DNA from 2 places in the Clostridium sediminicola genome. Region 1 is predicted to be linked to the other one. Evidence: a T-box and tRNA genes for the amino acid it is inferred to sense, from the RefSeq annotation. Region 1 holds a T-box; the other holds one or more tRNA genes.
The links. A T-box is a leader RNA that pairs with one kind of tRNA and senses whether it is charged. The one in region 1 lies ahead of metG (methionine--tRNA ligase), so its partner is inferred to be a tRNA-Met.

Region 1 (11,878 bases):
AAGCAATTTTTTCATTCTCAGGTGCTTCTGCTGGTTTATCTGTTGAGTCTTTATTATCTGTTTTATCTTCTGGAGCTTCATTATCAACTTCATTTTCAGAACTTTCAGGTACATTTTTACTATTACTATTGTTTTGAGTATTGTCAGTTGAGTTGATGTTTTTTTCATTAACATTATTATTTTTAGACTGATTATTGTTAGTAACAGTACATCCTGATAACAATAAAAGAATAAGTAGTGAAAGTAATAAACATGAAACTATTTTTGATTTTGTCATATTAATTGAATTTTTCAAGTCATCCCATCCTTTGAGTTATTTTTCTTTAGTGGTAGCTGCTTTAGTCCAAGAATTAACATAATTGCCTGTAGCCCATTGAGACATTATAGGAATTTCATCTTTTTGTAAAGGAAAATCAATTAGTGGTTCTGAAGCAATTACACCGTTTTCTACTGAATAAGTTAAAATATTTTTTGAAGTTAAAACAATTATAAAGTTTTCTAAAGGTGATGAATAAGCATCAACAGCCTCAGGAACTTTTTCTTTAATTAAATTCCATGATGGGTAAAGATTATCATGGGCTACTAAATCTTTTGATGGTATTATTGGGATTGTAAAATCTGCATAATTACCTCTAGAAGCCTCATTAACATAATTTAATCTACCCTTAATAATCCATTTACCAACATCTCTTACTACTCCAAAACTGAGATATTCGGGTGTGGTCTCAAGAGATTTTTTTGTTTCTTCGTCTGCAGAATTTAGGAATGAAATAGCTCCATCCTTCAAAGCTTGTTTACCGGGTTCACCTAATATCTCAGTGATTGGTATAGGAGTTATATTTATTCCATTTATAGTATCTATAGGGACAACCCTCATTAATTGATAACTATATGATTGATCAGACTCTTTAAAGAAAATAGCACTGTTCATATTTAATGATAAGTAGTCATTACCTATAAAATTTATATCTATCAAGTCATTGAATTCTGCATTCTCAGGAATAATATCGTCATCCTTTGATTTGCTAACTTGTGATTGAATAGGATAAGCATAAAGATAGTCTTTAACATATTTTTTTTCAACTATTCTATCAGTATCTATTCTCCAAAATCCTGTTTTTCTTGGAAGAAGAATATAAGGAACTTCATTAACTTCACAAACGTATTTACCATTATAACTTATCCAAAGTGTTCTATAACTAGGCTCAGTAACTGAATCTGTTAACGAGTAAGGTATATTATAATCTTTTGGTTTATAGCTCTTTAAACATAGGAGCATACCTGACTCAATTATATCTGAATAGATATTTTCAGATTTTTCATTAACTGAAGAGTTATCATCAGAATGCATTTCAGTTTTATCATTTACTTCATCTTTTTCTTGAATTTCACCTTCTTTAGGAATTAAATCTATGTTGTCAGATTCTTCTGATGAGTCAATTCTTTTCAAAAAGTAAAATATTCCGTTTTTAGAAGTAACTAAGGATTCATCTTCTAAAAGCACATAATTATCTAAGAAACTATCGTCGCTACTTAAAGTTATTACATTAATAGTACTATCATTAATATTAAGTGTAGAAGGGTTTGTTTTAAAATTATTTAAAAAGTAATCTTCAGTAGAAATTGACTTGATTTTATAATCTAAATTATAGTAGATATTTTCATTTACAACTGCTTTATCTGCATCAAAAATAAATTTATTTCCAATTTGAGTATCTACTTTAATATTTGAATCAGAAAAACCAGTAGGTAAAATATATTTTTCTACAATCCATGTCCCAAAAATTGGAACATTAGTTTTTTCCGGAGCACTAATTTCAGCAGTATATGATATTTTTGAAGTACTACATGATGTTAGTATGATTAAAGAAAAAATTATTGTTGTAAATAAGGTTATAAATTTAAAATGTTTCATCAGTGTGCCTCCATAAACTATTATATTCTAATTATAATATCTCAATACAAGAATAGGTTACAAAAATATTAAATTTATATTTATTATTTTTGTATAGGAAGGTATAATTTTACCTTTGTACCTATACCTTCTGAACTATTTACTTTAATACTACCATTATGCAATGAAATAATTTCTTTACAAACTGATAAACCAATACCATTTTTTGAATTAGCGTTCTTTCCTTTAAAAAATTTTTTTGTAATGTGAGGTAATTCATCACTTGGAATTCCACAACCATTATCCTCAATGCTTATTTCAACACTTTCATCTAAGAGTTTTGTATTTAAACAGATTGAACCACCTTGAGGAGTAAATTTAAAGGAGTTATCTATAATATTCATTATAGCTTGGGTAATCTTATCTTTATCAATATTTACAGTGGGTAAATCACTATAAAAATTACATGAAATTTTAATTCCTTCACTTTGGCTTCTAGGGGCAATTTTTTTTACAATATCTTTTAAAAAATTATTTATATTAATCTGTGTTGTATTTAAAGTTATATTTCCAGAAGCTAATTTGGAAAAATCAAGTAATTCGTTAACTAGTTTACTTAGTCTATCAGTTTCATCTTCAATAATTTTTAAACCTTCACTGAATTCATCTGAATTATCTGGAGCGATATATCCAAGAGTGACTGCCCAGCCTTTTATAGAGGTTAAAGGAGTACGAAGTTCATGTGAAACAGAAGCAATAAAATCATTTTTTAGTTTCTCGTTTTTTATGATTTCTTTTGACATATAATTTAAGGTATCTGTTAATTTTCCTAATTCATCTTCAGAAATTTTTTCTATAGAGTCTTCAAAATTACCGTGCGCTAAATTTTCAGCCCCTGTAGTTATAACTGATATTGGCTTAGTTATTGAATTTGCAATAAAAAGACTAACTATAGTAGAGATTATAATTAATAATATACCTAATAAAAATAGATATACTGAAATTTTTTCTATGGTAGCATCAACTTTTTTTAATGAGGTTATAAACCTAATTACACCTACTATTGAATCTCCAGATTTTAATGGATAAGCAACACTCATTAAGTTTTCATTTTTTGCTTGTGACATGTGAATATCATAACCAAATTCATCAGATAAGGCTGAAACAAAGTCTGTGGATGAAATAGGTGATTTAGGTAAAAACCCAATTGAATCCATTAAAACGTTTCCTTCTGTGTCTATTATTTGCACTTCTGCTTCTGTATTTTTCCAAAATATATCAACATCTTTTGCTATATTATCTTTTAGGCTTTGTGAAGATAAATAAGTTCTATAAAAATCTGCTGATAGAGTTATTTCATTATGCAAAATTTCTTTTGTATTAGAGTAATAATATTTTCTTAACAGAGAGATCAAACTCATCTCCGCTAACAATACAGTAATAACAATTATCACAAGGTAACTAAGAGCGATTTTGGTTTTTATAGATTTCAAATTAATTCTCCTTCCATCTATAGCCCGTTCCCCAAACTGTTTCTACATAACTAGGATTGGAAGGCATTTCTTCAAGTTTGCTCCTGATTCTTCTAATATTAACATCAACTATCTTGGTATCTCCGAAGTAGTTATAACCCCATACCAAATCTAGTAACTCACTTCTACTAAGAGCTTTATTTTTATTTTGCATAAGAATTTTTAACATTAAAAATTCTTTTGGTGTCAAACTTAATTCAATTTCATCCTTATAAGCAATTTGATTATCTAAGTCTAATTTAAAAGGGCCTGATTTAATGAAATTTTCAATTGTTTCTGATTTCATTCTTCTAAGTAAAGATTTTATTCTGGCAGATAATTCTAATGGGTTGAAAGGTTTTACAACGTAATCATCTGCACCATTATTCAATCCACATATTTTATCGTTATCTTGGCCTCTTGCTGTTAACATTATAATCCCTATATCTGTATAGTTTGAACGTATTTTTTTGCAAACTTCAAAGCCTGTTATACCCGGTAGCATTATATCTAAAAGTACTATTATTGGATTTTCTTTATTTACTAGCTCTAAACCTTGTTCACCTGATTCTGCAGTAACAACTCTGAAACCTTCTTTTTCTAATACTATTTTTGTGAATTTTCTAATAGAAGCTTCATCTTCTACTAAAAGTATTTTCTCATTCATTGACAAAACCACCTTTTTTAGTTGACAGTTGACAGTGTACAGTTTTCAGTAAATGAGATTTTCTTTTAGAAAATCTTAAAGTTAAGCCTTTTACGTAGGAAAAGGTGTCTTTTACTGTCAACTGTCAACGGTCAATTGTCAACTGTAACCTGATATTATTATCTTTATCATTACGAAATAAATTATATCACATTAATTATGTATTAAAAGTGGAATAAATATTTAATTTTGGGATATCATATTGACATAGGGAGAGATTTAGCATAATATTTTATTAAGAATATTATATTTTTATTGCGTTGAAGAGAAGAGTAGTAAATGAAAGTGTTTATAGAGAACTAGGGTAGGTGAAAGCTAGTAGCACAGAAGTTTATGAACATGGCCTTGGAGCAAATTTCTCGAAATTAAGTAGGGATTTTCGGATGCAACCGTTATAATGCAGAGTGATGGAATCATATTGAGGAGTCACTTTTGAGGTCTTTATTGTGAGATAAAGATAAATTAGGGTGGTACCACGTTTATACGTCTCTAAGTAGATTATTACTTAGGGACTTTTTTGTATATAAAATTGCTTGAATTGTGCATTAGTAATTGCGAGTTTGGAGCATAATTTATTAAAAATAAGGAGGAGAAATCATGAGTAAAGGGAATTATTACATCACTACACCAATATATTATCCATCTGCAAATCTTCATATAGGAAATACTTACACAACTGTTGCTGCGGATGCTATTGCAAGATTTAAAAAACTGACTGGTTATGATACATTTTTCTTAACTGGTACAGATGAGCATGGTCAAAAATTACAAAGAATTGCTGAGGAAAATGGGGTAGCGCCTATTGAGTATATTGACAATATTGTTGCAGGTATAAAAGATCTTTGGAAAATAATGAATATTGATTATGATAAGTTTATAAGAACAACAGATGACTATCATGTGAAAACTGTTCAAAGAATATTTAAACAGTTATATGACCAAGGAGATATATATAAAGATCAATATGAAGGAAGATATTGTACTCCTTGTGAATCTTTTTGGACAGAAACTCAATTAGTTGACGGAAAGTGTCCAGATTGTGGTAGACCAGTTGAAACAGCAAGGGAAGAAGCATACTTTTTTAAGATGTCAAAATATGCTGATAGATTGATAAAATATATTGAAGAACACCCAGATTTCATTCAACCTGAATCAAGAAAAAATGAAATGTTAAACAATTTTTTAAGACCTGGCCTTCAAGATTTATGTGTATCAAGAACTACTTTTGACTGGGGAATTCCAGTAAGTTTTGATGAAAAACATGTTATTTATGTTTGGGTAGACGCGCTATCAAACTATATAACTGCTCTAGGTTATGATCAAGATAATAATGAATTATATCAAAAATATTGGCCTTGTGATGTTCATTTGGTTGGAAAAGATATTTTGAGATTCCACACAATATATTGGCCTATAATGTTAATGGCATTAGGGTTGGAGTTACCAAAACAAGTATTTGGTCACGGTTGGTTACTTGTAGATGGTGGTAAAATGTCAAAATCAAAAGGAAATGTTGTTGACCCTGTTGTACTTGTTGAGAATTTCGGTGTTGACGCAGTAAGATACTATTTGTTGCATGAAATTCCTTTTGGTCAAGATGGATTATTCAATAATGAAATATTCATCAAAAAGACAAATGCTGACTTAGCAAATGATTTAGGTAATTTATTAAATAGGACAATTGCTATGCTTAATAAATACTTTGATGGAGAAATTCAAGCTCCTATTGCAAAAGAGCCTATTGATGATGAACTTATAAAACTTGCATTAGAAGCGCCAATTAAAGTAGAAAAAAGAATGGATGAGCTAAAACTTCCAGAAGCATTAGATGAAATTTGGACTTTAGTTAGAAGAAGTAATAAATATATAGATGAAACAATGCCTTGGGTACTTGCTAAGGATGAATCTAAAAAAGAACGACTAGGAACAGTTCTTTACAATTTATTAGAAAGTTTAAGAATAGTTTCAGTGATGGTTTCAGCTTTCTTACCTGATACAAGTAAGAAAATGGGTGAACAATTAAAAGTTGAACTTACTAGCTGGGATAGCATTGCTTCATTTGATGGTACAAAAGCAGGAGTCAAGTTAGGAAAAGGAGAACCAATTTTCCCTAGAATTGATATTGATAAAAAATTAGAGGAACTAGAGAAGATAAGAGAAGCACAAATAAAGGCTAATGAGGTTGCGACTATTGAGCCAATTAAACCTGAAATAACTATAGAAGATTTTGAGAAAATTGATTTAAGAGTTGCGAAAGTCTTAGAATGTGAACCAGTTAAGAAGGCTAAGAAATTACTAAAATTAAAATTAGAATTCGGACCAGAAACAAGGCAAGTAGTTTCTGGTATAGCACAATATTATAAACCTGAAGAATTAGTAGGCAAATATGTTGTTATAGTTGCTAATCTAAAACCTGTTAAATTAAGAGGTGAGTTATCACAAGGTATGATATTAGCTGCTTCTGATGATAAGGATAAATTATTTGCTGTAGATCCTGGAAAACTTCCAACTGGATCTATTGTAAGGTAGTAAATGATTAAGAATTAAGAGTTGATGGATATTTTCTATCGGAAAATATCCAATTGAGAAACAGCTTCTGAATATATATTTTAGGAGCTGTTTTTATAATGTAAAATTAATATTTAAATTTATTTAATTTTTTAATGTTTTGTAGTAAAATTATTTTTGTTAAAAGTTGTGTATAGTTAAAGGAGAAGGATACAATGAAAATTTTATTTACATCAATGATAGGAGCAATTATTGGATATATTACTAACTGGTTAGCAATAAAAATGCTATTTAAACCACATACTGAAAAAAGAATATTTGGGGTTAAAATCCCCTTCACTCCAGGATTGATACCAAAAGAAAAAAATAGAATAGCTAAAAGTGTAGCAGATGCAATAGGGGATCATTTACTAACTAGTGAAACATTAGTTCAGTCACTTTGTTCTAATGAAATGAATTGTAAATTAAAAAAATGGGTGAGTAGTAAGATTAGTGATTTAGAAATAAAAGGATCTACTATAGGTCATGAGTTAAGAGCTTTATTTGGCTCTAAATATGAATGTAGCCAAAAATATATTAATAACAAAATTAATGAGGCGATTTTAACAACAATAAAAGGAAATAAGTTTAAAATAGAACTAAGAAATATTTTACAAACTTATATATCAAAAGAGCTTCAAAAAAATCCGAAAGAATTGTTAGAAAGTTCATATTATAAAAATACAAAAGCAAATATTTTAGCAAAATGTGTTCAGTATAAAAATTCACAAGGATTTAGAAGTCAACTAGCTAGTATTATTGAAACAAAGATAGTCCAATTAACTAAAAATGAGAAATCTTTAGAAGAAATTGTTCCAGCAGGGGTTGTAGGTTCCTTTAAAGTTTATTTATATAACCGTAGAGAAGAAATTTCAGTATTTATTAAGAAGTTCATTGAAAAAGATGACATTAAAGATAAAATAAAAAATTCTATTGCAAGTATGGTAAGTACTAATTTAAATCCAATGGTTGCAATGTTTATAACTGCAGATTCGATTTATGAAAAAGTTATAGGTGCTATTAATGATCACCTTGAGAATGAAGATAATCAAGTAGAAATTGTATTAGTTATAAATAAATTTATTGATGAAATACTTAAAAATAATTTATTAGATATGACAAGAAATTTATCAATAGAAAAAATAAAGTCTAGTAGTGAGTACTTATCTTCCATTTTCGGAGAAAAGTTGTTAACTGAAGATACGTTGTGTAAGTTGGGTGAAAGTATTGAAGAAAAAGTTAATGGCTATGACTCATTACAAAAGATACTAGATGAGAATAATGTTTGTATAAACTCAATTATAGATACAATGATACAATCGTTTATAACTAATATATCTGATAATAAAGAATTTGAAAATAGAGTTGAAGGATTTGTTACAGAATTTATTAATAGAGTTGAAGCTATGACAATTACTGATATATCTAAATGGAGTGGAAAAAATATATCTGATAGTACTTCAAATTTTGTACAAAATGTATATGACAAATTTGTAGAAAATAATGCATCTGATTTTATAGAAGCTCTAGAAATAAGAAATATAGTGGAAAATAAGATAAATTCTTTTGAAGTATCATATGCAGAAAAAATCATATTAGAAATTGCTAGTAAGGAATTAAATGCTATTACATGGTTAGGAGCGGTTCTAGGATGTTTAATGGGCTTTATTTCTTCTTTATTGGCATATATTTAGTAAAAATGTATATAGTTTAAATAACTTGTAACAATATGAAAAACGATTATTGAGTTAAATATTTTGATAAACAGCTAAAAGATGGTATAATGAGGATAAATTTTAAAAAGTAAAGGTAGCAGGAGGAAAATATGATTTTCGATTCACATGCTCATTATGATGATGAAAAATTTAATGATGATAGAAATGAAGTTATTAGGGAACTTCGGGAAAATGATGTTATTGCAGTAGTAAATTGTGGTTCATCCTATAAAGGCGCAGTTGATTCTTTAGAATTAGCAAAGAAATATGATTTTTTCTACGCAGCAGTAGGTATACATCCTGAATGCGCAAATGAATTTAATGATGATGTTTATGACGAAATAAAGAATATGGCACTTCACAGTAAGGTAAAAGCTATCGGAGAAATTGGTCTTGATTATTATTGGGAGGATAATCCTCCAAAGGAAACCCAAATTGAGGTAATGAGAAAACATATGGAGTTAGCGCAAGAATTAAATTTACCTGTAGTAATACACGATAGAGAAGCTCATGAAGATGTGCTGAATATTATAAAAGATTATCCAAAAGTTAATGGAATAATACATAGTTTTTCTGGAAGTGTTGAATTTGCAAAAGAGTGTATTAAAGAAGGTTATTATATAGGGTTTACAGGGGTAGTTACGTTTAAAAATGCTAAAAAATTAAAAAATGTAGCAAAGGATATTCCATTAAATAGAATTTTAGTTGAAACGGATTGTCCTTACATGGCACCAGTTCCGCATAGAGGTAAAAGAAATAGATCTGATTACATTTCTAATATTATTCATCAAATAGCAGAGTTAAGAGAAGTTTCATATGAGGAAATAGAAAAAGCTTCAAAAGAAAATGCTGAAAGAATATATAGTATAAAGATTCCAGTTTAATGTTTATTAAGTTTTATAATAGATTTTTTATAGACTAATGCATAAAAGCTTAAATTTGTATCATATGTATATGGTGTGTAGTATACTCTCTCTATGTATATGATACATTAATATATACTCACAAAACAGGCTGCCAATATCTACGAATTAATGCTTAATTTGACTAGTTGAGTTAAATAAGTTATAATGAGTGGCATTGTTTAGTCAAGGGGGTTGTATATGTGTATTAATTGGAATTTCAGGTTGAAAAAATACTTTTCAACGGGCCTATTGACATTTTTATTAAGTGTACTTGTGGTTGCAAGTATATTCATTAGCATCAGAAATATGGAGAAAGAAATCAGAATAGTAATTGACGGAAAAGAAACAAATGTTGAGACATATAGAAGTGAGGTTGCAAGTATTCTTGCAGGGAATGATATTATTTTGGGGCCCAAGGACAAAATAGAACCAAGTCTGAAAAGTACAGTAGTTGATGGAGGCACTATTAGTATTATAAAAGCTAAAAGTGTACAAGTACAGGTGGATGGAAAAACTATAAACTTGTTAACTGCTGAAGAGGATGTAAAGAGTTTACTTTCATCCGAAGGTATTGAATTAAGAGAGGAAGACAGAATATCACTCTCTTTAGATGACAAAATAGAAAATGGACAGAATATATCTATTACAAGAGTTGAAAGATCAATTGAAGTTCAGAAAGAATCCATCGAATTCGCTACTGTAATCAAAAAAGATTATGATTCTTATGAAGGAACCAAGAAGACTTTGCAAGAAGGCGATTTTGGAGAAAGAGAAATCAAAACAGAAATTGTATACGAAAATGGTAAGGAGATTTCAAGAGAAGTTATAAGTGATGCGGTAGTTAAAGAACCTACAGATAAGATAGTTTCTGTTGGGACTTTAGGAAAACTTGCATTATCTCGTGGCGGGAGTCTTACATATAAAAATAAAATTTATATGAGAGCTACTGCTTATACTTTAAGTTATGCCGATACAGGCAAGAATCCTGGAGATCCAGGTTGGGGAATTACTTACTCTGGTATGCATGTTAAAAGAGATCCAAATGGATATAGTACTGTTGCAGTTGATCCAAGAGTTATTCCTATTGGCACAAAACTGTATGTTGATGGTTATGGTTATGCTATAGCTGCAGATAAAGGTAGTGCTGTAAAAGGGAATAAGATTGATTTATATTTTACCACTAAAAGTCAATGTAATAGTTTTGGTGTTAGAAATTTGAATGTGTATGTATTGAAATAGAGCGCAGAGCGCTCTTTTTTTCTTGACATTAACTTATATATAGATGACAATATTATAGATAAAGATGTATAAGGAGTAATAAGATGATAAAAGAAGTTATAGTTGTTGAAGGAAGAGATGATATAACAGCAGTTAAAAGAGCTGTAGATGCTGAAATGATTGCTGTTGGAGGATTTGGGATAAATAAAAAAGTTATCGATAGGATAATTGAAGCACAAAAACGACAGGGAGTCATAGTTTTAACTGATCCTGATTTTGCGGGAGAAAAAATAAGAAAGATAATATCAAAAAGAGTTCCAGGCATAAAACATGCATACATAACAAAAGATGAAGGTTTAAAAAATGATGATATTGGAGTTGAAAATGCATCACCAGAGACTATTAGAAAAGCTCTAAGTAAAGCAAAGTGTGAAGTTAAAATTGAGAGAAAAGTTTTTGGACCACAAGATTTGATTTTTTTTAAATTAACCGGGAATGATAAAGCTAAGGAAAGAAGAAGCTTACTTGGAAAAGAATTAAGAATAGGATATTGTAATTCTGCTCAATTTATTACTAGATTGAACAATTTTGGGATTACTAAAGAAGAGTTTATAACGGCATTAAATAAAGTTAATAAGGAGATTGATAATGGGTAAATTAAACACAAAAGAAGTAGTAAATAAATATAGTTTTAAATTTACAAAAAGTTTAGGTCAGAATTTTTTGGTTGATGAATCTGTTCTAACTAATATAATAGATAGTGCACATTTAAATAAAGATGATGTTGTTATAGAAATAGGACCAGGAGTTGGAACGTTAACTAAAGAGTTATTAGAAAGAGTTAAGAAAGTATACTCTATTGAACTTGATTCATCATTAATACCAATTTTAAATGAAGAATTAAAAGAGTATAATAATTTTGAACTTATAAACAAAGATGCGTTAAAAGTAGATTATAATGAGCTTATTAAAGGAAAAAGGGTAAAATTTGTTGCCAATTTACCTTATTATTTAACGACTCCTATGATAGCAAGAATATTGAATGAAGGATGCAATTTCGAAAGCTTAACTATTATGATTCAAAAAGAAGTAGCAGAAAGAATAGATGCAAATCCTGGTACAAAAGAATATGGAGCATTATCTATTCTAGTTCAATATTATTGTGATACGGAAATAGTTAGATATGTTTCGGCTTCATCTTTTATTCCACAACCGAAAGTTGATTCTGTTGTTATTAAACTAAGTAAATTAGATAAGCCAAGAGCAGATGTAAAAGATATAAAGTTATTTATGAAAGTAGTTAGACAATCATTTAATATGAGAAGAAAGACATTGAGAAATGTTGTTAAAAGTTTAAAAATGATTCCATCAGATAAAATAGA
Region 2 (11,878 bases), on a different contig from region 1:
CCAGCAGATAATGAAGATCCTACAATGTTAGCTTTATCACACATTTTAGTAGCAACTGAAGATGAGGCAAAAGAAGTTAAGAAAAAATTGGATGATGGAGCTACATTCGCTGATATGGCTAAAGAATATGGAACTGATGGAACAAAAGATAATGGTGGAGAATTAGGAGAAGTTCCTGCAAATACTACTAGTTTCGATGCTGACTTTATGAATGGAGCATTAGTGTTAAAAGAAGGAGAAATATCTGATCCTGTTAAAACTCAATTTGGATATCATCTTATTCAATGCACTAGTAGAAAAGAAAAGCCAGCTAAAGCCTTTGAAGAAGCTAAAGAATATATAGAATATGAACTTTTAATTGCAAAGCAAAATGAAGCTGTTAATGTTGCTTTAGAAGAATTAAAAGAAAATGCGAATATAAAAAAATATGAAGATAAACTTATCTAAATAATGATGCCTTACAGGGATTCTTAAAAGTAAAATAAGATCCTTGAAGGCATCATTTTTTTAGTATAAAAATTAATGCTATACAAATGTGTATAAAATTTCATATTTGTACGGATAATAATATCGAAATAGATTTTTAATAATTAAGGAGGTAAATTCTAGATGAAAGCCACAGGTATTGTTAGAAGGATAGACGACCTAGGAAGAGTAGTAATACCTAAAGAAATAAGAAGGACTCTAAGAATAAGAGAAGGAGATCCTCTAGAAATATTCACTGATAGAGAAGGAGGCGTTATACTTAAGAAATATTCACCAATTGGAGAATTGAGTGATTTCTCAAAAGAGTATTCAGAATCTCTACATTCAACAATTGGGAACATAATTTTAATAGCGGACAAAGACAGTATCATTTCAGCTAGTGGAGCACCAAAGAAAGAATATGTAGACAAAAAAATAAGTGCAGAATTAGAAAAGATTATGGAAGAAAGACAGACTGTAAATATGGGGGAAGGTTCAAATAAATTCGTCCCAATAATTGACGATGAAGAGTTCGAAGGCAAATATTCATCTCAAGTTTTTTCACCAATTATTGCTGAAGGAGATGCTATTGGAGCAGTTATGATAGTATCAACAGAAGATAAAGTTAAGTTTGGTGAAATGGAAGAAAAAATGGCTGAAACAGCAGCTTCTTTTCTAGGAAAGCAAATGGAACAATAAATGGCGGGTTACTGCCATTTATTTTTGTAATAAAACCCCTCTAAATTTAATATAAATGCTATAGACAAAATACCATATATAGATAAAACGCGGAGGGATGAAATTGAAAAGACAATCTTTATTTAAAGGTACGTTAATACTAGGGATGGCAGGAGTTTTTGCCAGATTTATCGGAATTTTTTTTAGGATACCTCTTACAATTTTAGTAGGTGATGAGGGAATAGGGTATTATCAAATGGCATATCCTATGTATATGTTTTATATTGCGCTATCATCAGGTATCCCTTTAGCAATGTCAAAAATAATATCTGAAAGAATTGCAGACAATGATGAAGTAGGTACGCTTAGAGTTTTTAAAGAAGCTTTATTATTAATGTTTTTAATAGGTATTGGTACGAGCTCATTTATGATTATTTTTTCCAAAAACTTAATAAACATATTTAAATGGGATATAAAAGCATATTACTCTTTAATAGCATTAGGAATAGCTCCTATATTTATATCCATTATGGGTGTATTTAGAGGGTTCTTTCAAGGATTGCAGAACATGACACCTACTGCTATTTCACAGATTTTAGAGCAAATTGGACGTGTTGTTATAGGGATAGGGTTAGCAATACTATTGCTCCCAAAAGGTGTAGAATATGCAGCAGGAGGAGCTACTTTAGGAGCGGCAGCTGGTGGTATTCTTGGAACTATGTTTTTATTTAGTAAATACATAAAAATAAGGAAAGAATTCAAAGTAAAAAAAGTAGGATATGATCCAAAAGTAATGAATACTCTTCTAAAGCTTGCTATACCAATCTCTTTAGGTGGAGCAGTTGGAACAATAATGAATTTGATTGACTCAATAATAGTCCCACAAAAATTATTAAAAGCGGGGTATTCCCTAAAATCAGCAACAGTATTATATGGCCAATTAACAGGAAAAGCTTCTGTATTATCAAATGTCCCTTTGACTCTATCAGTGGCTTTATGTGCTTCTTTGATTCCTATAATCTCAGCGGCATACTCACGGGGGGATTTTAAAAAAGTAAAATACAACATTACAAATGCACTTAAGCTTTCGGTTTTAATAGCTTTACCAGCAATGTGTGGACTTTACATATTATCAAAACCCATAATGGTACTTATTTTTAGAGGTCAAGCTGGAGGACATGATATTTTAAAATATGCTTCTTTGGCTATTCCATTTATTATTTTGACTCAGTCTACTACAGTAATATTACAAGCTACAACATCAAAGATAATGCCGATAATAAATCTATTAATAGGTTGTGTAGTAAAAATAATTTTGGCATCTATATTAATTCCTAGACCAGAAATAAATATTTTTGGTGCAGTTATTAGTACAATGGTAGCTTATTTTACTTCGTTTAGTTTAAATATGTTTTTGATAAGAAGAAAATTAAATATTAAAATTAATTTTTATGAAATTTTAATAAAGCCAGCATATGCAGCAATTTTAATGTCGGTTATGGTTGTCTTTACCTATACAAAGTTGTATAATCTAACAATGAGTAATTCATCAGCTTGTGTACTGGCAGTATTTACAGGTATAATAGTATATGGATTATTTATATTAATATTTGGAGTTTTTGACTATAGCAAAGCTAAGAAAAGGCTAGGAAAAAAGCTTTGTAAGAAAACTTCATGATTGTGAGGGAAAAGCATGATTAAAATTGTAGGTTTAGGCCCTGGGAATATCGACGCATTGACAATAGGAACATTAAAACTATTGAAAAATAACGAAAATATTTTTTTTAGAACGGAAATACACCCAAACGTAAAAGAGCTAAAAGAAAATGGAGTGAATTATAAAAGTTACGATTTTTTATATGAGAAATCAGATGATTTTGATTACGTTTACAGTGAAATTGCAAATGATTTAATAAAGCAGCATGAAAAATCCGGAAACATTGTATATGCTGTACCGGGACATCCGTTAGTAGCAGAAAAGTCAGTGAATTTATTACTAAAACTTTGCAAGGAAAAGAACGTTGATTTTGAGATTTTACCCGCTGTAAGTTTTATAGATGCAATGATAGAAAGTTTGCAGATTGATCCTATTGGTGGATTAAAAATTATCGATGCATTTGATATAAATAATCAAATTTATGATAAAAGAGTTGACACTGTTATAACACAGGTATATGATAAATTTATCGCTTCTGAAGTTAAGCTTAAATTATGCGAGTATTACAAGGATGACACAGAAATTTATTTTGTTAGAGCGGCTGGAGTAAAGGGGCTTGAAAGTATAAGAAAAATTTATCTTTATGAACTTGATAGACAAGAAGATATTGATTATTTGACATCGGTTTATATTCCAAAAGATTTAGATAATACTAGGGATTTTTATGATTTGCTAAATATTATGGAAAAACTCAGGGGAGAAGATGGCTGTCCTTGGGATAGAGAACAAACCCATGAATCTATTAAAAGATGTTTTATAGAAGAATGTTATGAAGTTCTTGAAGCTATAGATAATAAAGATGTTGATGGAATAATTGAAGAATTAGGCGATGTACTCCTACAAGTGGTATTTCATTCACAGATAGGTAAGGATGAAGGATATTTTAGTGTAAATGATGTTATTGAAGGAATAAGTAATAAATTAACCATCAGACACCCACATGTTTTTGGAAACACTAAAGTGAAAGATTCAGATGATGTATTAGTGAACTGGGAGAAGATTAAAAAAGTTGAAAAAGATATTAATTCCTATACAGAGGAACTAAAAAGAGTTCCCCAAAATTTGCCAGGTTTAATAAGGGCTGAAAAAGTTCAAAAGAAAGCTGCTAAAGTTGGATTCGATTGGGATGATGTATCTTATGCATTTGATAAAATAATTGAAGAATATGAAGAAGTCAAAAAGGTATATAAATCCCAAAATAAGGCAAAAATACAAGAAGAAATAGGAGATTTAATATTTACTTTGGTAAATGTGGCAAGATTTCTTGACATTGACCCCGAGTTTGCATTAAATTATACTATAGAAAAGTTTATTTCAAGATTTCAATACATAGAAGAATCAGCTTTAAAGACTGGGAAAAAATTAGAAGAAATGAATTTGGAAGAAATGGATAAACTTTGGGAAGAAGCAAAAAAGAATAAATATTAAAATTTTGAAAAAATTTCTTCAAAAAGAAGGATTTTTAAATAAAAAAAAGAATAAAACTTATATCTTTACGATTATTTTAAGGAGGTAACAAAAGTGAATAAATCTGATTTAGTAGCAAAAATGGCTGATAAGAGTGGGTTAACAAAAAAGGATGCAGAAATGGCTTTAAAAGCATTTATAGAAAGCGTAGAAGAAGCGTTAGAAGGTGGAGATAAAGTACAATTAGTTGGATTCGGTACTTTCGAAACTCGTGAAAGAGCTGAAAGACAAGGAAGAAATCCTAGAACTAAAGAAGTAATAACAATTCCAGCATCTATAGCTCCTGTATTTAAAGCAGGTAAAGAATTCAAAGAAAGAGTTAACAAATAATAAAAGCCCAGGATACTGGGTTTTTTGTTTTATATTGCGTAGGAAGGTATTTATAGTTTCTTTAAAAAAGAGCTGAGATACGGTTTTTCTACTTTATAGGAGGATAGTATGAGATTAGATAAATTTTTGAAGATATCTAGAATTATTAAAAGAAGAACAATTGCAAAAGAAGCATGTGTAAGTGGTAGAGTGTCAATTAATGGAAAAAATGCAAAAGCCAGTACAGAAGTGAAAGAAAATGATATAATAGAAATTAGGTTTGCTAAAAGCGAACTTAAAGCAAAAGTCTTAAATATTGCTAGTCATGTCAATAAGGCTGATGCTAAGAATATGTATGAGATAATTATTGATTCAGAAGAAAATCAACCATAACTGTGTACTAATAGTTAACCCCTTCACAGAGTAATTGAATACCTTGTAGACTTGTAATGATTTGTAGTTTTAGTTAGTTATCCATAGTAATAAAAACTGCAATTATAGCATATAAATATTTACAAGTAGGAGGGGTGACCATGGAAGCAAAAAAAGAAATAGTTGATATAAATAAAAGTAATTTATCTTTAGAAAATAGGAATAAATTAGTCCTTTCAGGAGTGGTAGAAGTAATATCCTTTGATGAAAACATTATACAACTTGATACAAAGCTTGGGAAGTTAACTATAAAAGGCGAAGGTTTGAAAATGAATAAACTTGATGTTCAATATGGTGATGTGATTATTCTAGGACAGGTAAATAGCATTATTTATTCTACAACTCAAAGTAAAAGTGATAAGGAAAGTATAATCGCAAGATTATTTAGGTGAGTAAATTATGATTATGGAATTAGATACTCAACTAAATGTTTTATTTTTTAGTCTGACAACTGGATTAATAACCGGGATTTTATTTGATATATATAGGATAATCAGAGGTTTTGAAAACCCAAATAGATATCTTACATTCATTGAAGATATATTATTTTGGATTTTAGTTGGTTTGCTTGATTTTATCTTTTTATTATATAATGGATATGCTTATGCTTTATTGTATGTATATCTCTTGATTTTTTTAGGAATATTTTTGTATATCAAGCTTTTTAGTAATTACTTTATAAAATTTGAAAATAAATTGTTGAATTTTATCCTAAAATTAATTAGAATATTATTTAACATAATAATATACCCTCTAGAGCTATTTTATTACAATATTATCAAGAAAAATAGAAATAATTCTTGAATATATATTAAAAGACATCTAAAATATAGATATAATATATTTTAGGAGTATTGAGATGAAAAATAAATCTAAATCGAAATCAAAATTGAAAAATTTAATATTAGCTGCAATTTTTATCTATTTAGGTTACACTTTTATTCATCAAGAGATTGTAATGAATAAGAAAAAAGCAGTTTTAGCTAATTATTCAATGGAATTAGAAAAAGTTGAAGATGAAAATAAAAATTTGCTTGATCAAATAAAAATGTCCAACACTTTTAGATATGTTGAAAAATTAGCAAGAGAAAGGCTAGGGTTTATTAAAGAAGGAGAAACAGTTGTAGTTGATGAAGAGCAACAAAACCAATAATAAGTTCGCAATAATTTTTTATATACAATGAGGAGGAATTTTATTAACATGGCCTTAATATTAGGAAGCATTTTAGAAGGTACAGTAGTTAACATTACTAAATTTGGAGCATTCGTAGAAGTGGAGGGGAAAACTGGTCTTGTTCATATATCTGAAGTTTCTGATACATATGTAAAAGATATAAAAGAACATTTAAAAGAGCAAGACAAAGTTAAAGTAAAAGTTATCTCTGTAGATGATGGTGGACGAATTAGTTTATCAATTAAGCAAGCGAACCCAAAAAAGAAATCTGTTAGACCAGAAGAAATTGACTGGAACAAAAACAGAGAAAAAAAAGTAAAAGAAAATTTTGAAGACGCTCTATCAAAGTTTTTAAAAGATAGTGAAGAAAGAGCGCAAGACTTGAAAAAGCACCAAAATGGTAAAAGTGGCAAATATTCCAAAAAAGGATAACAAGATAAAAAGGAACTTTCGTTCCTTTTTTATTTTACCTTAAGGCAGTTATAGTGCGTGTTTATAGACTGTATAACTTTAATAAATAAAAGAAATAAAAATAAAATAAAAAAAAGTGTTGACAATGAAAAATGATTAATATATAATAGTCTATGTCGCCAAACGGAGACGAAAAAGAAATGCCGAAGTGGCGGAACTGGCAGACGCACAGGACTTAAAATCCTGCGATGCTAACACATCGTACCGGTTCGATTCCGGTCTTCGGCACCAATAACGCGGGGTGGAGCAGTTGGTAGCTCGTCGGGCTCATAACCCGAAGGTCACAGGTTCAAGTCCTGTCTCCGCAACCAAAAAAACTAATATCATGCATTAAGGCGGAATAGCTCAGCTGGCTAGAGCAATCGGTTCATACCCGGTGGGTCGTAGGTTCAAGTCCTATTTCCGCTACCAAATGCCGAAGTGGCGGAACTGGCAGACGCACAGGACTTAAAATCCTGCGGTGCTAACACACCGTACCGGTTCGATTCCGGTCTTCGGCACCAATAACGCGGGATGGAGCAGTTGGTAGCTCGTCGGGCTCATAACCCGAAGGTCGCAGGTTCAAGTCCTGCTCCCGCAACCATTAGTTTTTTGATGCTTATTGAAAAGCTGAATAGTTTCATTAATACCAAGAAAACTATTTGTGTTGCAAGTTGTGAATTCTTAAATATATAATAACGCGGGGTGGAGCAGTTGGTAGCTCGTCGGGCTCATAACCCGAAGGTCACAGGTTCAAGTCCTGTCTCCGCAACCAAAAATCTAATATTTATGTAATGAGGCGGAATAGCTCAGCTGGCTAGAGCAATCGGTTCATACCCGGTGGGTCGTAGGTTCAAGTCCTATTTCCGCTACCATATATAGAAAGCACTTATAATTTATAAGTGCTTTTTTTTATTGTATAGAAAAGTATAAAATTTATACTTTTCTATGCAATAAAAAATGAAGGGGTGCAGGGGAAGTATTTCCCGCTTCTTTTAGGAGGGTGCTCAGATGCGATAGCGTCGTCGAAGGGAACCTAAGGTTCCATAGCCAATCGGCTTTGCCGCTTTTTTTTTATATATTTTAGTTTTAAAGTGATTTATAATGCACATTAATTATAGATTGAGAAACAAGTTTGAAATTTATAGTGACAAGTTACAAGTGGCAAGTTGTGGATACCTTTCGTAAACGAAAGCTTTTAATAAAACAAAAGATATAAAAAATCCTTTTGCGTAGCAAAAGATCTTTATTCCATCATCAAAAATGATATAGGCTTAGTTAAAGATTTTTTCAAAGAAAATCATCATTAACTTGTCACTTGTCACTGTTTTAGTTCGTCTTTTATTTCAATTGTGTCTTTCATTTTTAAGTAAAATGTCAAATTGAATTGCTATGACAAAAATCGTATGACAAAATCTATAATAAAAATATATATATGTTAATAATTTATATTCTTAAAAATATAAAAATTATCATTAGATAAAAACAAATACAAGAGTTTTGAAGTGATTAAGGATATTTTTTTATAAAAAGAAAAACTGAAAAGAAAATCGTTAAAAGTAATAATTTAAAAATTTCTAACACCTCATGTCTTACGATTTTTTTTTTAGAGCACGATTAATTGACAATAAATTCCAGTTAACTTTGTTATAATTTAAACTGTCAATCAAATCTTTGGAGGTGTTTATTGTGCAATATGGAGTTGAAGTATCAACTTATAATAGAGTGAGGAAGAAAAGAAATAAAAGTAAAAGCAAATTAGAAAATTCGAAGCTCTTAAATATAGCCTTATATTTCAGTATTTCTTTTTTTGTTAGCAGAGTATTGTTATTGAATGTAGATCAAACTATAGCACCTTTTGGGATTGCATTTGTGATAGTCATGACCTTTTATAAAGAAGAAGATTTATTATTACCATGTGCACTAGGAAGTTTTTTTGCTTATATGTTCTTAATTGATAAAGTTAGTAATATATATGAGTATTTTATTGTATTATCAACTATAGTTATTCTAGCATACTTAATTGGGAAATTTAAAAGAGAAACAAAGTTGGCAATTATTCTTGGCGTAGTATTTATAGAAATGATTTTAAGTGAAATTTTTATTAGTGGGTTATCAATAAATATAGCATTCTTTAATGCTTTTTTACAAATGACCTGTATCTTTCCATTATATTTTATGATAGGTAAATCAATAATATGTTTCAGAAATATTAAAACTAAACATTTGTATAATAGTGAAGAGATATTAAGTATGGCGATATTAGTCTCTTTAATAATTTCAGGAACATGGGGACTTGATTTCTATGGATTATCATTGAAAAATTTATTGGGTTTTTTATTTATATTAATTATGGCATATGTAAATGGCAGTACAACAGGAGCAGCTTCAGGAATTGCATTAGGAGCAATAATAGGTATGTCTTCAAATAATATTCTAATATACATAAGTGTATTTGGAACTTGTGGGTTAATCGCAGGTTTATTTAGAGATAGTGGAAAATGGATAAGTGGTACTAGTAGTTTAATGATTTTTTTAATATTAAAATTATATGCGAATTTAAGCATTGAATTTAATTTACTTGAAGTAATTATACCGTGTATTATATTTTTCGTTTTACCAGGGAAGGTATATAATAAATTTATTTTAGAACTGGATTGGGAGAAAAAGCAACGGTATTTAAATAAAGATTATATAGATAAAATGAAAACACAGTTAACTAATAGACTTTTTGATTATTCAAATATATTAGAGAATGTTTCAGAAGTTTTGTTTAATCTAGCAGAAAATGATAAATTGGCTATGAAAAATAAAGGTAATGCTCTTGTGGAAAAATTAGCAGATAGAGTTTGTAGTAATTGCGATATGAGTTCAATATGTTGGAAAAGAGAAAACTATATTACCTATGCCGCATTTGGGGAATTAATAGAAAACTATGAGGAAGGAAGGAAAGGTGTTATACCTCATGAAATAGAGCGTAAATGTATAAAAAGAACCTTGATAATGAGTAACACCGAGGAAATAGTTAATAACCATATTATAAGTGAAATGAGTCGTAAAAAGGTAAGCGAATCAAGGAATCTATTATCTAGTCATATAAAAAGAATGTCTTCATCTATCAAAGAACTTACAGATGATTTTAATGATGATGTAAAAATGGATTTTGATACTGAAAAAAAAGTTAGAAAACTTCTAGAAAACAAAGGAATTAAATTCAAAGATATATACTGCATAAATGATAAAAATGAAAGAGTGGTTATATACGCTACACTGCCAGCATGCTGTGGAGTGCAATTATGTGTGAAAAAAATAGTTCCTTTGCTCAATCAAGTGTTGAAAACATCTATGTGTATTAGAAATGATGGATGTGATATAGATAAGAATACTAATCTTTGTAGAGTTGTTTTCGAAGAAACACCTAAATATTATGTGTCTACTTATGCTACTGCTGAATGCAAAAAAGGAAATAAGTTTAATGGTGATAGTTATTGTTATGGTAAATTACAAGATGATTCGTATATTAATGTAATAAGTGATGGTATGGGATCAGGTATTGAAGCTAATCAAGAAAGTAAGGCAACAATAGATTTAATGAAGACTATGATTAAATCAGGGTTTAATGAAAATAGTGCCTTGAATATGGTCAATTCAGTTATGACTTTGAAATTTTCTGAAGATGAAAAGTTTTCAACAGTTGATTTGATGAATATTAATTTATATACTGGGGAGCTAGATTTTATGAAAGTAGGAGCTGTTGCAAGTTTTATAAAAACAGGAAAAGAAGTAAAGGTAATAACATCCAATACGCTACCAATAGGTGTTTTAGATACACCAGATATTGATGCATATTCAACTAATATCAATAATGGAGATATTATTGTTATGGTGAGTGATGGGATATTAGACTATGATAGTACTCACACAGGAAAATATGATTGGGTTCTTGATTACATTAAATATAGTAATATAAATAAACCTAAAGAATTAGCAGAAGGTATACTTGAAAATGCTAAAAAACTTAGTGGTGGCTATGCAAAAGATGACATGACGGTTATAGTATCAAAAGTATATGATTTATACTAGAGATAAACTTTATAAATAACTTTAAAGAGTATAATAGCTTTAGAGTTATTTTTTTGAGTTTTAGTATATAATATCTAATATAACTATGTTAAAATAATCCTATGCTTTAGGGCAAGTGTTAATTTTGACTCGCATTATAGATAAATTGCGAAGAAAAGAGTTTCGCAATTTATAGTGACAAGTTACAAGTGATAAGTGACAAGTTGTGTAGACCTTTCGTAAACGAAAGCTTTTAACTAAATAAAAGATTTCTTTTGCATCAGCAAAAGCACATTATTCAATCATCGAAGATGATAAAGGCTTAGTTAAAGATTTTCTGCAAGAAAATCATCCTTAACTTGTAACTTATCACTTGTCACTGATTTAGTTCGTCTTTTATTTCAAATACGACATTGAGATATAATGTTAAGCTTAACTTAAAATAAGTATATTTAAAGAAATAGTGGGAAGTGTATAGTTTGATAACAAAAGTAAAAGAAACAATAAAAAAATATAATATGATTGAAGAGGATGATTTGATAATTGTGGCTTTATCAGGGGGACCTGATTCAGTAGCACTTTTGCATATTCTTTATGAATTAAAAGATAAACTTAAAATTCGTATTGTAGCTGCTCATGTAAATCATGGTTTAAGAGGAAAAGATTCTGATGATGATGAGAAATACGTGAGTGAAATATGCTCTAAATATGATATTCCATTGTATTCAAAAAGGTTTGATATACATCAGATTGCTAAAACAAAGGGATTGTCTTGTGAAATGGCGGGAAGAGAGTCTAGATATGATTATTTTTCTGCTTTGATGAAAAAAATATCAGCAAATAAAATAGCGCTAGCACATCATGCTAATGATCAAGCAGAGACAATACTTATGAGACTTATAAGAGGAAGTGGAATAGAAGGTTTAATAGGAATAAAACCCGTAAGAGATAAAATATTTATTAGACCGTTGATTAGTATTACTAGGAAAAAAATCGAAAACTATTGTGAAGATAACAAACTGTTACCTAGAATTGATAAGACTAATTATGAAACAATTTATTCAAGAAATAAAGTTAGGTTAGAATTAATACCATATATTGAAGAAAACTTTAATGGAGATATT

Region 2: it has a tRNA-Met gene. The T-box ahead of metG (methionine--tRNA ligase) is inferred to sense a tRNA for this amino acid. The anticodon was not compared.

What each region holds. Positions count from the first base shown of each region.
Region 1 is NZ_BAABMF010000002.1:383,597-395,474, reverse strand. It holds gene ACQ3F0_RS05715 (polysaccharide deacetylase family protein) at 1-295, opposite strand, end outside; gene ACQ3F0_RS05710 (hypothetical protein) at 314-1,915, opposite strand; gene ACQ3F0_RS05705 (sensor histidine kinase) at 1,999-3,387, opposite strand; gene ACQ3F0_RS05700 (response regulator transcription factor) at 3,389-4,072, opposite strand; T-box leader at 4,363-4,605, shown strand; gene metG (methionine--tRNA ligase) at 4,709-6,640, shown strand; gene ACQ3F0_RS05690 (DUF445 family protein) at 6,835-8,352, shown strand; gene ACQ3F0_RS05685 (TatD family hydrolase) at 8,484-9,257, shown strand; gene ACQ3F0_RS05680 (resuscitation-promoting factor) at 9,477-10,517, shown strand; gene rnmV (ribonuclease M5) at 10,601-11,152, shown strand; gene rsmA (16S rRNA (adenine(1518)-N(6)/adenine(1519)-N(6))-dimethyltransferase RsmA) at 11,145-11,878, shown strand, end outside.
Region 2 is NZ_BAABMF010000017.1:15,359-27,236, reverse strand. It holds gene ACQ3F0_RS20710 (peptidylprolyl isomerase) at 1-447, shown strand, start outside; gene spoVT (stage V sporulation protein T) at 610-1,164, shown strand; gene ACQ3F0_RS20700 (putative polysaccharide biosynthesis protein) at 1,268-2,821, shown strand; gene yabN (bifunctional methyltransferase/pyrophosphohydrolase YabN) at 2,837-4,288, shown strand; gene ACQ3F0_RS20690 (HU family DNA-binding protein) at 4,382-4,657, shown strand; gene ACQ3F0_RS20685 (RNA-binding S4 domain-containing protein) at 4,766-5,029, shown strand; gene yabP (sporulation protein YabP) at 5,170-5,460, shown strand; gene yabQ (spore cortex biosynthesis protein YabQ) at 5,468-5,872, shown strand; gene ACQ3F0_RS20670 (FtsB family cell division protein) at 5,928-6,221, shown strand; gene ACQ3F0_RS20665 (S1 domain-containing RNA-binding protein) at 6,270-6,674, shown strand; tRNA gene ACQ3F0_RS20660 (tRNA-Leu) at 6,856-6,944, shown strand; tRNA gene ACQ3F0_RS20655 (tRNA-Met) at 6,949-7,024, shown strand; tRNA gene ACQ3F0_RS20650 (tRNA-Met) at 7,048-7,124, shown strand; tRNA gene ACQ3F0_RS20645 (tRNA-Leu) at 7,128-7,216, shown strand; tRNA gene ACQ3F0_RS20640 (tRNA-Met) at 7,221-7,296, shown strand; tRNA gene ACQ3F0_RS20635 (tRNA-Met) at 7,392-7,467, shown strand; tRNA gene ACQ3F0_RS20630 (tRNA-Met) at 7,491-7,567, shown strand; gene spoIIE (stage II sporulation protein E) at 8,382-10,775, shown strand; gene tilS (tRNA lysidine(34) synthetase TilS) at 11,234-11,878, shown strand, end outside.